Regions from separate parts of the Kosakonia sp. YIM B13571 genome, predicted to be linked through region 3. Evidence: riboswitches for the same ligand, from Rfam matches in the RefSeq annotation. Region 3 holds a riboswitch; each other region holds the start of a gene.
What was found. Region 3 has a riboswitch for thiamine pyrophosphate ahead of thiB (thiamine ABC transporter substrate binding subunit). Riboswitches for the same ligand answer to the same signal wherever they lie in the genome.
Positions count from the first base shown of each region.

Region 1: another riboswitch for thiamine pyrophosphate. It lies ahead of thiC (phosphomethylpyrimidine synthase ThiC); the one in region 3 lies ahead of thiB (thiamine ABC transporter substrate binding subunit).
Region 2: another riboswitch for thiamine pyrophosphate. It lies ahead of thiM (hydroxyethylthiazole kinase); the one in region 3 lies ahead of thiB (thiamine ABC transporter substrate binding subunit).

Region 1 is NZ_JBHZPL010000019.1:6,771-11,617, reverse strand. Features, by position in the region: gene ACFX4O_RS23725 (HesA/MoeB/ThiF family protein) at 1-344, opposite strand, end outside; gene thiE (thiamine phosphate synthase) at 337-972, opposite strand; gene thiC (phosphomethylpyrimidine synthase ThiC) at 972-2,864, opposite strand; TPP riboswitch at 2,950-3,115, opposite strand; gene rsd (sigma D regulator) at 3,230-3,733, opposite strand; gene nudC (NAD(+) diphosphatase) at 3,817-4,590, shown strand; gene hemE (uroporphyrinogen decarboxylase) at 4,630-4,847, shown strand, end outside.
Region 2 is NZ_JBHZPL010000003.1:112,843-117,689, forward strand. Features, by position in the region: gene ACFX4O_RS08950 (autotransporter outer membrane beta-barrel domain-containing protein) at 1-1,059, shown strand, start outside; TPP riboswitch at 1,191-1,287, shown strand; gene thiM (hydroxyethylthiazole kinase) at 1,322-2,104, shown strand; gene thiD (bifunctional hydroxymethylpyrimidine kinase/phosphomethylpyrimidine kinase) at 2,101-2,901, shown strand; gene fbaB (class I fructose-bisphosphate aldolase) at 3,052-4,104, shown strand; gene ACFX4O_RS08970 (mandelate racemase family protein) at 4,340-4,847, shown strand, end outside.
Region 3 is NZ_JBHZPL010000005.1:181,106-185,952, forward strand. Features, by position in the region: gene thiQ (thiamine ABC transporter ATP-binding protein ThiQ) at 1-99, opposite strand, end outside; gene thiP (thiamine/thiamine pyrophosphate ABC transporter permease ThiP) at 83-1,693, opposite strand; gene thiB (thiamine ABC transporter substrate binding subunit) at 1,669-2,652, opposite strand; TPP riboswitch at 2,683-2,783, opposite strand; gene sgrR (HTH-type transcriptional regulator SgrR) at 2,820-4,475, opposite strand; gene sgrT (glucose uptake inhibitor SgrT) at 4,563-4,715, shown strand.

The DNA.
Region 1 (4,847 bases), on a different contig from region 3:
TGCTGGTACAGCGCATCGCCACTTAAGCGCTGTTGGAGTGTAATCAGCTCGATATCCGGGTTTAACCTGTGCAGGCGCTGCGCGGTGACCTGGGTTTTCGGTTGGTTGATATCGTCCGTGGTGAATAAAATCTGGCGCTGCAAGTTGCTCAGTTGGACGGCGTCATCATCCGCCAACACCAGTGTGCCGATCCCCGCGCCAGCAAGATAGACCGCCGCCGGTGCGCCAAGGCCGCCAAGGCCGATGATTAATACCCGGCTGGCGAGCAGTTTTTGCTGGCCAGTAACCGCGATCTCCTCCAGCAGGATCTGGCGGCTGTAGCGCATAAAATCGCGATCATTCATCGCCCACCCCCGCCAGTTGCAGCAACTGATGAGTTGCCTGTTGCCAGTCATTCGCCTGGGTAATGGCGCTGACCACCGCAATGCTGCCCACGCCGGTTGCTAATACCTCCGGCGCACGCGCAAAGCTAATGCCGCCAATAGCAACGGTTGGATAATCTTTCAGCCGCGCAATGTGACGTGCCAGTTGTTCCAGCCCCTGCGGTGCAGAAGGCATCTGTTTGGTTTGCGTGGGAAAGACATGGCCCAGCGCGATATAAGAGGGGCGCGCCGCCAGCGCTACGTCGATTTCCATATCATCATGCGTGGAGACGCCAAGGCGCAAACCCGCCGCGCGAATGGCGCTTAAGTCGGTCGTTTCCAGATCTTCCTGACCAAGATGTACACCGTAAGCCTGGTGTTTGATCGCCAGTTGCCAGTAATCGTTAATGAACAGCCGTGCGTTAACGCGGCGGCCAAGCGCGATGGCCGCTACCACATCTGCTTCAACCTCTTCGTCACGCTTATCCTTGATGCGCAGTTGCAGGGTGCGCACGCCCGCTTCCAGTAAACGGGTAATCCATTCGACGCTATCGACCACCGGGTAAAGCCCGAGGCGGAAGGGTACCGGCGGGAAATCGGGCTGGTACATCAGGCTTCCTCCTTTTTCAGGTAGATCTCACCGCCGCGCGCGCGGAAGTCGCTGGATTTATCCGCCATGCCGACTTCAATTGCCTGGGTTGCCGCGTAGTCACGCACCTCTTGCGAGATTTTCATCGAACAGAATTTCGGCCCACACATGGAACAGAAGTGCGCGACTTTGCCTGACTCCTGCGGCAGCGTTTCGTCGTGATAAGCGCGTGCGGTAAAGGGGTCGAGCGCGAGGTTGAATTGATCTTCCCAGCGGAATTCAAAACGCGCTTTCGACATGGCGTTGTCGCGGATCTGCGCGCCAGGATGACCTTTGGCCAGATCGGCGGCGTGCGCGGCGATCTTGTAGGTGATCAGCCCCTGTTTGACGTCCTCTTTGTTCGGCAGGCCAAGGTGCTCTTTCGGCGTGACATAACAGAGCATGGCGCAACCAAACCAGCCAATCATCGCCGCGCCAATGCCGGAGGTGAAATGGTCATAACCCGGCGCGATATCGGTGGTTAGCGGCCCCAACGTATAGAACGGCGCTTCGTGGCAGTGCTCCAGTTCTTCAGTCATGTTGCGACGGATCATCTGCATCGGCACATGCCCTGGGCCTTCAATCATCACCTGGACGTCATATTCCCAGGCGATTTTGGTCAGCTCGCCGAGTGTGTGCAGCTCGGCAAACTGGGCTTCGTCGTTCGCATCCTGAATGGAGCCAGGGCGCAGACCATCGCCAAGCGACAGCGAAACGTCATAGGCGGCGCAGATTTCGCAGATCTCGCGAAAGTGGGTGTAGAGGAAGTTTTCCTGATGATGGGAGAGGCACCATTTCGCCATGATCGAGCCGCCGCGCGAGACAATGCCGGTCAGACGCTGCGCAGTCATTGGCACATAGCGCAGCAGTACACCGGCGTGGATGGTGAAGTAATCCACCCCTTGCTCCGCCTGCTCCAGTAGCGTGTCGCGAAACGCTTCCCAGGTGAGATCTTCGGCGATCCCGTTAACCTTCTCCAGTGCCTGGTAGATCGGCACCGTCCCGATTGGCACCGGGCTGTTACGCAGGATCCATTCGCGGGTTTCGTGGATATAACGCCCGGTGGATAAATCCATTACCGTGTCCGCACCCCAGCGCGTCGACCAGACCAGTTTTTCCACCTCTTCTTCGATGGAGGAAGTCACCGCTGAGTTACCGATATTGGCATTCACCTTCACCAGGAAGTTGCGGCCAATAATCATTGGTTCCGATTCCGGGTGGTTAATATTGGCCGGGATAATCGCCCGTCCGGCGGCGACTTCATCACGCACGAATTCCGGCGTGATATTTTCCGGCAGCCGCGCGCCAAAACCTTCGCCCGGATGCTGCCTGCGCAACACTTCGCTGCGAATGCGCTCGCGGCCCATGTTTTCGCGAATGGCGATGAACTCCATCTCCGGCGTGACGATCCTTTTGCGGGCATAGTGCAGTTGCGTGACGCAGTGGCCTGACTTCGCGCGGCGCGGCGTCAGTAAACCGCTAAAACGCAGTTCGTCGAGGCCGTCATCAGCCAGCCGTTCGTTGGTATAGGCAGAGCTGCGCTGTTCCAGCGTTTCGCTGTCATCGCGGGCGTCAATCCATGGTGCGCGCAGTTTCGCCAGCCCTTGCTGGACATCAATCGCAATGTCGGGATCGCCATACGGGCCGGAAGTGTCGTACACCGGCACCGCCTCGTTCTCTTCAAACTGCGGGTGTTCTTTTGTGCCGCCGGTAAGCGTCGGGCTCAGCTGGATTTCGCGCATCGGAATACGGATATCGGGTTGCGAACCGGTAATGTAGATGCGGCGCGAGTTGGGGAAAGCGGTGCCTTCCAGCGTGTCGATAAAGTGTTGCGCCTGGGCGCGTTGTTCACGGCGTGTAAGTTTTGCAGACATAGCTCATTCCAGAATGTAAAGGATATGGCTTGTCAGACGACGGATGGAGTAATGGCAACAAACCGCCCGTGAGGGTGGTTGATGTGAATGGATTACTCTTGTTCCCTTCGCAGGTTTTAACCTGATCAGGTTCCGCGGATCCCGAATTAACGGTCTCAGCCTTTTACACTTCATCTTTCGCACTGTGTCTGTGTTGACTACGTTCGCTCACCCCAGTCACTTACTTGATGTAAGCTCCCGGGGATTCACGAACTTGCCGCCTCAACGCATCGCGAATGATGTTGTGGAAATATAGGCACTCCGACAAGAAAAACCCGTCCGAAGACGGGGACTGCTTTTTAAATTACGCGTTAATGTTTAAGAACTCAAGCCGGTCGCGCGACACCGCTTTCGTCGTTGGCGCTCTCTTTGATGTTGTTATCAAAGGCCAGCACGATTAACTTGTCTTCGAGGGTAAAGCGGGCGGCCAGCGCTTCACCGATGTCGGAGAGCGCTTGCTGGAACTCCAGACAGTTATCGTCATCGATGGCGTTTTCCAGACTGGAGTCGTAATAGTTCATGATTTCTACTGTATTCGCCTCAAGCATTGGGTAAAGCTGCGTCGCCGCTAAAAGTGGGCTGCTCCCTTCCAATTCGTTGCTGATGCGTTCATAAATATTGAAGTGACCTGCGGAAAGGTATTCCACCAGGCTGTGGCAAAAATCGTCCAGCGCTTTTTCGTTAAGCTGCATGTAGGACCCTTTGCCAGGTTTAATGCCAACCAGATTGTAATAAGAAACAAGAAGTTGCTTACGCGCTTGCAGCCAATGGTCGACAAGTTTGTTACTTCCTCCAACGCGCTCTGTCAGGCTTTCTAACTGGTTTAGCATAAATGGCTCCGCAAATATGTAAGATCAAAACGATGTAATAATAATGTTAATAACATGCCTGTAAAGCGAAGGTAGTGCACCTAATGGTACGTATTATTGAAGCACACGATCAGGGCTGGTGGATCGTCAGCCATGAACAAAAATTATGGTTGCCAGGTGGAGAATTACCACACGGCAAGGCAGGAAATTTCGATCTTGTGGGGCAGAGCGCGCTTCACATCGGCGAGTGGCAGGGCGAAGCGGTATGGATGATCCGCCAGAATCGTCGTCAGGATATGGGATCAGTACGCCTGCTTATCGATCAAGATGTGGGGCTGTTTCAACTCGCGGGTCGCGGCGTACAACTGGCGGAATTTTATCGTTCACACCAGTTTTGTGGCTACTGCGGACACACAATGCACCCAAGTAAAACTGAGTGGGCAATGCTGTGCGATCACTGCCGCGAACGCTATTACCCGCAAATCGCCCCTTGCATCATTGTCGCCATTCGCCGTGATGACAGCATTTTGCTGGCGCAGCACACGCGCCATCGCAATGGCATTTACACGGTGCTCGCCGGGTTCGTCGAAGTGGGCGAAACCCTTGAACAGGCGGTGGCGCGTGAAGTGATGGAAGAGAGCGGCATCAAAGTGAAGAATTTGCGCTATGTCACTTCGCAACCGTGGCCATTCCCGCAATCGCTGATGACTGCGTTTATGGCGGAATATGACAGCGGCGAAATCCACATTGATCCGAAAGAGCTGCTGGATGCGGGCTGGTATCGCTATGACAATTTACCGCTGTTGCCGCCACCGGGTACGGTTGCGCGCCGCCTCATCGAGGATACGGTGGCGATGTGTCGGGCAGACGACGAATAAGGTGTATATACTGGCGGCCTGACGCTTGAGGAACTGACAATGACCGAACTGAAAAACGATCGTTACCTGCGCGCGCTCCAGCGCCAGCCAGTAGATATAACGCCGGTGTGGATGATGCGCCAGGCAGGCCGTTATTTACCGGAATATAAAGCGACCCGTGCGCAAGCGGGCGATTTTATGTCGCTGTGCAAAAACGCCGAGCTGGCCTGTGAAGTGACGCTACAGCCGCTGCGCCGCTACCCGCTTGATGCGGCGAT
Region 2 (4,847 bases), on a different contig from region 3:
CCGACCAAGCCCGAGCAGCCCGATCCTGACCCGACGCCATCACAACCGACGCCACCGCAATCCACTAAGCCGGTTAACCGACCGGAAGGGGGAAGCTACACGGAAAACCTGGCGGCAGCCAACCGCATGTTTGCCATCCGTTTGCAGGATAGCGTTAGCGAAACCCAGACCGATAACGGGCAGCAGGGCGATACCGCAGAGAGCAGCATGTGGATGCATCAGGCGGGATCGCGTAACCGCTCGCATGACGACAGCGGGCAACTGAAAACCGAGTCGACTCAGTATGTGGTGATGCTGGGCGGTGACCTGGTGCAATGGAGCGACGGCCGCCAGGGACGCGGGCGCGTGGGAGTGATGGCCGGATACGGAAACAACCACAGCAAAACGCACTCGGACATCAGCGGTTACGATGCCTACGGTCGGGTAAACGGCTACACGGCAGGCGCATACGGTGCATGGTATGCCGACGAAGTGAATAAAACCGGGCTGTATGTGGGCAGTTGGGCGCAATATAGCTGGTTTACGAATTCAGTCAGCGGTGAGGAACTCTCTTCCGAGGCGTATCACGCGAAAGGTGTCAGTGCGTCCGTTGAAACCGCCTGGAACTGGAAAGCCGCGGAGTTTTCCGCCAGCAACGGTTCGCGGACAATCTGGCACATCCAGCCGCAGGCGCAGGCTATCTGGATGGGAGTAAAAGCTGAGGATCACCGCGAAGCAAACGGTACGCGCATCAGCGGCGATGGGAGTAACGCGCTACAAACGCGGCTCGGGATCCGCAGTTGGTTGAACAGCTACGGCAGTGAGGATAATGACAACGGGCGCAGGTTACAGCCGTTTATCGAAGCCAACTGGATCCACAACACGCAGCGTTTCGCCACGCGTATGGATGGTGAAACCATCAGCCAGGCGGGCGCGGAGAATGTCGGCGAAGTGAAAATCGGCATGACCGGCAGGTTGAACACGCAACTGAGTCTGTGGGGCAATGTCGGCCACCAACTCGGCGGTCACGGTTATAGCAGTACGCAAGCGACGTTTGGCGTTCGTTATGAATTCAAATAGTTGTCCGTACGCCTTACGCTACAGGGCTTGCTCGCATGTGTCGCTTTTGCAGGAAGGCCGGTTTACAACACCCGGCGCGCGCATTATCCTGAGTGGCGGTTAATAAGCTGTTAACCACAACGTATTGATTTTTAAATGACTCGGGGTGCCCTTCTTTGTGAAGGCTGAGAAATACCCGTACCACCTGATCTGGATAATGCCAGCGTAGGGAAGTCAGATGCCTGCCCGGCATCCCTTCTTCACGCCGGGCAGGAGCGAAACCATGCAACCTGACCTGCTTGATCGTGTGCAAATCGCACATGCGTTACAGCAATTCCGCCGTCGTTCTCCCCTTGTGCACTGTATGACCAATGACGTCGTACAAACCTTTACCGCTAACGTGCTGCTGGCGCTTGGCGCATCACCCGCGATGGTGATTGATAGCGAAGAAGCGCCGCAGTTCAGCGCCATCGCCGATGCCTTGCTCATTAATGTTGGTACCTTAACGCGCGAACGCGCCACAGCAATGCGATCGGCGGTGGAGAGCGCGAATGCCGCGCATAAACCCTGGACACTCGATCCGGTCGCCGTTGGCGCACTCACGTTACGCACTGAATTCTGCCAGCAACTGCTGGCGCTGCGTCCGGTGGCAATTCGGGGTAATGCTTCGGAAATCCTCGCGCTGGCCGGCATGAGCGCAGGCGGGCGTGGCGTTGATACCACCGATACTGCCAGTGCGGCACTGCCAGCCGCGCAGGCGCTGGCGCGACAAAGCGGGGCGATTGTTGCGGTAAGCGGCGAAGTGGATTACATCACCGACGGGTCGCGCGTGCTGATGGTAACCGGCGGTGATGTGCTGATGACACGCGTGGTTGGCACCGGCTGTGCGCTCTCGGCGGTGGTAGCTGCCAGTTGCGCGTTGCCGGGCGATAAACTGGAGAATGTCGCCGCGGCCTGTGCATTTATGGCGCAAGCCGGTAGCCTGGCCTGCGCGAAAAGCACCGGACCGGGCAGTTTTGTTCCCGCTTTTCTGGATGCGCTGTATGCGCTGGGAGGCAAAGCATGAAGCGCATCAACGCGTTAACCATTGCCGGTACCGACCCCAGCGGTGGGGCGGGTATTCAGGCAGATCTGAAAACCTTTTCGGCGCTGGGCGCATATGGTTGTTCGGTGATCACCGCGCTGGTGGCGCAAAACACCCGTGGCGTGCAATCGGTGTACCGCATTGAACCTGACTTTGTCGCCGCGCAGCTTGATTCCGTGCTCAGTGACGTGCGTATCGACACCACCAAAATCGGCATGCTGGCAGAAACGGACATTGTTGAAGCCGTCGCGGAGCGGCTGCGGCGCTACCAGGTGCGCAATGTGGTGCTGGATACGGTGATGCTCGCCAAAAGCGGCGACCCGCTGTTATCGCCGTCGGCGGTTGCCGCACTGCGCCAGCATTTACTGCCGCAGGTTTCACTTATCACGCCTAATTTGCCGGAAGCTGCTGCGCTGCTCGATGTACCCCATGCCCGCAGCGAGCAAGAGATGCATGCGCAGGGTGAAGCGCTGCTGGCGCTCGGTTGTGAAGCGGTGTTGATGAAAGGCGGCCATCTGGATGACGCCGAAAGCCCGGACTGGCTGTTTACCCGCCAGGGTGCGCTGCGCTTTACCACCCCGCGCGTAAAAACGAAAAACACCCACGGCACAGGCTGCACGCTCTCCGCCGCGCTGGCGGCGCTGCGCCCGCGTCATAACGATTGGGCATCTACCGTCGCGCAAGCGAAACAGTGGTTAACGGCGGCGCTGGCGCAGGCGGATACGCTGGAAGTGGGGCACGGCATTGGACCGGTGCATCATTTCCATCAATGGTGGTAAACCGGTATACGAAACGTGCCAGCAGATAATGCTGAAAAAATGGCCAGCGGTGGAAAATCTGGCGTGAGCGAACCAGGCTTATCTCTGCCTGCCGTCAGACAGGTAAGGATAATCCAATTCGCTTTGTGCGAAGCTTACGGGAGCATAGCTATGACTGATATTGTGCAGTTACTTGGCAAAGACGCCGACAGCCTTTTGCAACACCGTTGTATGACCATTCCTGCCGACCAACTCTACCTGCCGGGACATGATTATGTTGATCGCGTGATGGTCGACAACAACCGCCCGCCAGCGGTGCTGCGAAATATGCAGACGCTGTATAACCACGGGCGGCTGGCGGGTACGGGCTATCTGTCTATTTTGCCGGTCGACCAGGGGATCGAGCACTCAGCAGGCGCGTCGTTTGCCGCCAACCCGCTCTACTTCGATCCGAAGAATATTGTCGAACTGGCGATTGAAGCGGGTTGTAACTGTGTGGCATCCACTTATGGCGTGCTGGCCTCGGTTTCGCGCCGCTATGCGCACCGCATTCCCTTCCTGGTAAAACTGAACCACAACGAAACGCTCAGCTACCCCACCGAATATGACCAGACGCTGTATGCCAGCGTTGAGCAGGCGTTCAATATGGGCGCGGTCGCCGTCGGGGCAACGATCTATTTTGGCTCGCTGGAGTCTCGCCGCCAGATTGAGGAGATCTCAGCCGCCTTTGAACGCGCGCATGAACTCGGCATGGTGACCGTATTGTGGGCTTACCTGCGTAACTCCGCATTCAAGAAAGATGGCGTGGATTACCACGTTTCTGCTGATTTAACCGGCCAGGCGAACCACATTGCCACCACCATTGGCGCGGATATTGTGAAGCAGAAAATGGCGGAAAATAACGGCGGCTACAAAGCGGTGAATTTCGGTTACACCGATGAGCGCGTTTACAGCAAACTGACCAGCGACAACCCGATTGACCTGGTGCGTTACCAGTTGGCGAACTGCTACATGGGCCGTGCCGGGCTGATTAACTCCGGCGGCGCGGCGGGCGGCGACACCGATCTGGGCGACGCCGTTCGTACGGCGGTTATCAACAAACGCGCGGGCGGCATGGGGCTGATTCTTGGCCGTAAAGCGTTTAAGAAAACCATGGCCGATGGCGTGAAGCTGATTAACGCCGTGCAGGATGTCTATCTTGACGAGAAAGTGACCATCGCCTGATGCGTCATTTACCCTCCCCGCGGGGAGGGTAAAGTAAAAACGCTATTTCATTTCTGCTCAATTCCCTTCCCGATCTTCATCACACTTCCGTAATCTTTTGTGAAAAATGTCACGTACCGTCGTGCGCATGCCCAAAAAATGGCGGTCGCTTAGCGGAAATTGTCCGAGGATGCGGCGTATTTTTGTGCATATATTTTCTTATGAAACAGCTTTTCAAAAATACCAAGGATCTGTAATGAAAATTGAATCAGTGAATGTCACCGTCTTTCAGCATCCTACGCGTCGCGTTTCCGACAGCGCCGGGCACTCGCATCCTGGGCCGGAAACGCAGGCCAAAATGGCGATGCTGACCATCACCGCAGACGATGGCAGCAAAGGCTATTCCTTCGCACCGCCGGAAGTGGTGCGCCCGTTCGTCGTGAACGCTTTTTTCCGCAAAGTGCTGGTCGGGCAGGATCCGTTTAACCGCGAGCGCATCTGGCAGGATCTGGTGCACTGGCAGCGCGGCAGCGCACATCAGTTAACCGAGCGCGCATTGTCGTTTGTTGAACAAGCGCTGTGGGATCTGATTGGCCGCAAACTCAATATGCCGGTGTACAAGCTGCTTGGCGGCTACCGCGACAAAGTGCCCGCTTACGGCAGCACCATGTGCGGCGACGAACTGGAAGGCGGGCTTTCGACGCCGGAAGAGTACGCTTCGTTCGCCGAAAAACTGGTGGCGCGCGGCTATAAAGCCATCAAGT
Region 3 (4,847 bases):
TGGGCCGAGAACGGCAATCTGCTCGCCCTGGGTAACAGAGAGGGAAAAGCGCATTGGCAGATGGTGATAAAGCCAGGTGACATCAGTCAGTGTTAGCATGGCGGCCCGGAAGTTTTTCAATCACGGTGAATAAGAAAAAGCACAGCAGCAGCAGAATGAGCGCGGTAACCGCACCGTCCTGGCTGCGGTATGAACCAATTTGCTGATAGAGATAAAACGGCAGCGTGCGAAAGTCGTCATTACCAAATAACGCGACCACGCCAAAATCGCCAATCGACAGCACACAGGCAAACGCCAGCGCCTGTGCCAGCGGGCGTTTTAGCGCGCGTAATTCGACGACGCGCAGGCGCTGAAAACCCTGCATTCCCAGCGACTGGCACAGCATGCTGTAGCGGGAAGTGAGGTCACGCATCGGGTTTTCCAGCACTTTCAGCGCATAAGGAATGGCCATCAGCGCGTTAGTGAAAATCACGATACCATCGGCGGAAGCGGGCAGGCCAATGCTGTTATTGAGTAGCAGAAAGAAGCCAGTCGCCAGCACGATCCCCGGCATCGCGAGGATCAACATACCGCTGATTTCCAACGCTTGCCCGGCCATGGTTTGCTGACGAGCGCGTAATTCCCGGCTGCTCCACAACAACATCATGGTCAGTACGACACACAAAACCCCCGCGCCCAATGCGATGCGCAGTGACGTCCACACCGCTTGCCACAACACTGGCTCTGCCAGCACTTTCACCAGGCTCAGATTAAGGCCATCAATAATCACCGCCAGCAGCGGCGGCAGCAGTAATAACAAGGCCAGCACAATCAGCGTGATATCCGCCACCCGGCTCCATCGCCGATCTTCCGGGTTACGCCAGCCTGTAATGTGATGGCTGCCCACGGCGATCGCTTTGCTCATGCGCTGGCTCAGCAGCACCAGACCGAGACAGCAGATCATCTGCATCAGCGCCAGCATTGCCGCGCGGGCGGGATCAAAATCGAAGCTGAGCGCCTGGTAGATAGCCAGTTCAATGGTGGTGGCCTGCGGCCCGCCGCCCAGCGACAGCACGGTGGCGAAACTGGCGAAGCAGAGCATAAAAATCAGCGCGGCAACTGGTGGGATCTGGCGGCGTAACCACGGCCATTCGACAAAGCGGAAAAACGCCCAGCTGCGCATACCGAGTTGCGCGGCCAGTTGCCGTTGCTCGCCGGGGATCTGCTCCAGCGTTTGCAACAGCAGGCGCGAGGCCATCGGCAAATTAAAAAAGACATGCGCCAGCAGAATACCCTGCAAACCATACGGCGAGAACGTCCACTCCAGACCCAGCGCGTGCCAGAGCGTTGCCAGCCAGCCCTGGCGGCCATACACGCTGAGAATGCCGAACACGGCGACCAACACCGGCAGGATCAAGGTCATGGCGCACAGGCGCAGTAATGCGAGACGGCCTGGGAAACGCCGCCGATAAAGCGCGCGGGCAAGAAAAATCGCCGGTACGACCGAGAGCAGTGCCGAAAGAAACGCCTGCCAGAAGGAGAAACGCACCACATGCCACAGGTAGCGGTCTTGTAAAAAATCAGCCAGCCCGCTAACGGGGGCGTTTTGCCACAGCGCAAGAAACGCTGCCAGCGCCACCGCCACCATCAGTGTGGCGGCGGTGAGGCCGGGCAGCAGCCAGCCAGCAATCAATGGCTGACGGCGCGTTGCCATGCATTGATCCATGTTGCGCGCTGGTTCGCGACTTCCTGCGAAGAGTATTCCAGCGAGGGTTGCGGTTTCACCAGTTGGTCAAAGCCCGCGGGCAGCGTCACATTGGTGACCGGATACATCCAGTTACCGCTCGGGATGGTGTTCTGGAAAGCGGGCGACACCATAAATTTCAGGAATTTTTCCGCCAGTTCCGGCTGTTTGCTGGCTGCGGTACGGGCGGCAACTTCGACCTGCAAATAGTGACCTTCGCTGAAATTCGCTGCCGCGTAGTTATCTTTTTTCTCTTCAATGAGGTGATAAGCCGGAGACGTGGTGTAGCTCAGCACCAGGTCGCTTTCGCCTTTCAGGAACAGGCCATATGCTTCGCTCCAGCCTTTAGTGACGGTGACCGTTTTAGCTGCCAGCTTCTGCCAGGCTTGTGGCGCGTTGTCGCCATAGACTTTCTGCATCCACAGCAGCAGGCCGAGGCCCGGTGTGCTGGTGCGCGGATCTTCGTAGATAACGCGCCATTTCTGATCGCTTTCCACCAGTTCCTTCAGGCTTTTCGGCGGGTTTTTCAGCTTGTTTTTATCATAGACAAACGCGAACCAGCCGTAATCGAAAGGCACAAAGGTGTCGTTCTTCCAGCCCCCAGGTACGTTAACCGCGTCGGTAGCAACGCCGCTTTTGGCGAACAGTTTGGTTTGTGTCGCAGCTTCCAGCAGGTTGTTATCCAGCCCCAGCACCACGTCGGCTTTGCTGTTTTTCCCTTCCATACGCAGGCGGTTAAGCAGCGAAACGCCATCTTCCAGCGCCACGAATTTCAGCTCGCAGTTGCAGTCGCGTTCAAAGGCTTTTTTTACCGCAGGCCCAGGCCCCCAGTCGGCAGAAAAAGAGTCGTAGGTGTAAACGGTCAGTACGGGTTTTGCAAAAACAGGCGCTGCGATCAGCAGCAGGAACGGCAGTGATTTTTTTAACACTTTGCACCTCAAAATGGGTGGCAAAGGATTTTGAGAGGTAGCCTCAAATCCCTTCGCCGGCGTTATCCGGATCAGGTTCGACGGGTATTTTCTCAGCACACGCGCATGGCGCAGCACCCCGTTGAGAACGCCGCTATTGTAATGATTTGGTAAAAAATGCGAAAGCCTTATGGATCCGGTGGCGCAAACCAGGCGGATTTAAAGTCGAACCAGCCCAGCGTGTTCATACGCAGTCCACGCATGGTGCGCTGTCCCTGAATCCTCAGCCAGTGGTGGATCAGCGGTACGATGGCTTTGCTGGCGAGCAATTGTTGCGACCAGACGGCAAGATTCATCTCCCCGTTGCGCCATTTTGCTGCATCCGCCTGCCAGTCAATCGGAATGCAGTGCTGTAGCAGCGGTACTTCGTAGAGGTTCGCGAACACCGAGAAATCCAGCGGTAGTGTGAAATTAGCGCTGTTGAGCCAGATATCGCTTTCGGCGTCGCCCCGGTGCCATTCGTCGTAATCCACTTCCTGCACGATGAGCTTCACGCCGTGTTCAGCGAGCAGCGTGCTCATGGTGCGTGAAAGCGCCTCGTGTTCATTGTGTTCGCGATAGAACGTAATTGTCAGCGTTTCCAGACCCGCCGGTTTTTCGCCTCCTCCGGGGCGCGCGTGGTGCCAGCGCGGCAGCAGACCATAAGCCGGGAACCAGTAGCGCTGATACTGCTCATTGGCGTGCCACAACAAATTGGTAGGGGAGAGCACATGGCTGACCCACTCTCTGACCGCCGGGTTCGCGCCACGGCTGGATCGTGCATCAAACAGCAGGTAATAACAGCCTTCTTCAAGGCGGCTTTCCACCGCTTTTTCGCCGTCGGTTGGCCCTTCAAGCGTCAGGCCATTGGTCGGCTCGTCGTTGAGATCGGGCAGCACCCAAACGTTAACTTCATCGATTAAGGCGCGAAACCCGAAGTAGTCATCAAAGGCGTGGATTTTCAACTGGTTGCTCGTATTGCGTGTTACGGCATAAGGGCCGGTGCCAATCGGCTGGCTGGCAAAGTTGCTCATCGAGTTCCACTCGCGCGGCAAAATCATGGAGGGAACATGACCCATTAACCACGGTAACCAGTTATCCGGCTGGCTGAGGTGAATATCCAGCGTCCACGGCGTTGGCGAAAGCACTTCGCGGATATGCGAGTAGAGCGGCAAGGCGTTCGCGCGCTCGAGGGAGGCAATCACATCGCTCATTTCCAGCTCGCGGCCGTGATGAAAGTGGATGCCGGGGCGCAAATAAAAACGCCAGTGCAAAGGGGAAATGAGCTTCCAGTGGTGAGCGATATCCGCTTCCAGTTCCCCGTTTTCCTCATTTATGCGCGTCAGCGCACTGAAGATTTGCCGCGCCATATGGGTTTCGGAACGGCGCAATGCGCTACCTGGTAGCAGGTTGCGCAGCGGACGGTAGTAAAGCACTCGCAGGATATGCCGCCCCTGGCGAAAGCTCCGGCCGAGATGCGAAACCAGCATCTGGCGCACGGCTGTTTTATCCCCGACCAGTTGCACCAGTTGATCAATGCGATCTTGTTCTAGCAGGTCTTCGGCGCGCTGTTGCTGGAGTGCCAGGCCGGTATAAAGGAAGGTGAGGCGTGAACGTTTGCCGCGGCCCGCTTCCGCATCCCACGTCAGCCAGCCACGCTGCTGCATGGTGTTAAGCAAGGTGCGCATATGGCGGCGCGAACAGCTAAGCAGCTCCGCCAGCTCGTTGAGCGTGGTTTCTTGTGACTTCCCATCGCAGCATTGCCACAGACGGATGAACTGTTGTTGCAGGCGGCCAGATGACATAAAAGAGGAACTCCTGACAAAAACTCAGCAATTTATTTATCCCTATATTAAGCCAATACTTCTCTGCGATGAAAGCGAGGAGGTCATATGCAGAGATCATCCATACGACGGTTTTATCTGGACTATTTTCGCGCCACGCAGGATGCGTGCTGGCTCGCCCGCCTGAGCGTACGGCAGCGCCTGAAAATGCTGGAAGAACTGATGCAGTGGGAAGTGACAACGCCGGTCTCGAAAGACTGAATCGCTGAAATCATGTGTGACTGAGTGTTAAGTGCGAATGCACCCGCCAGCAAAACGTTTTTTGCTGGCTTTTTTCGTTTATGCTGGCAGCCGCATTTTTCGCTTTCACTTTTTCCCGCTTTAACAAGGAAA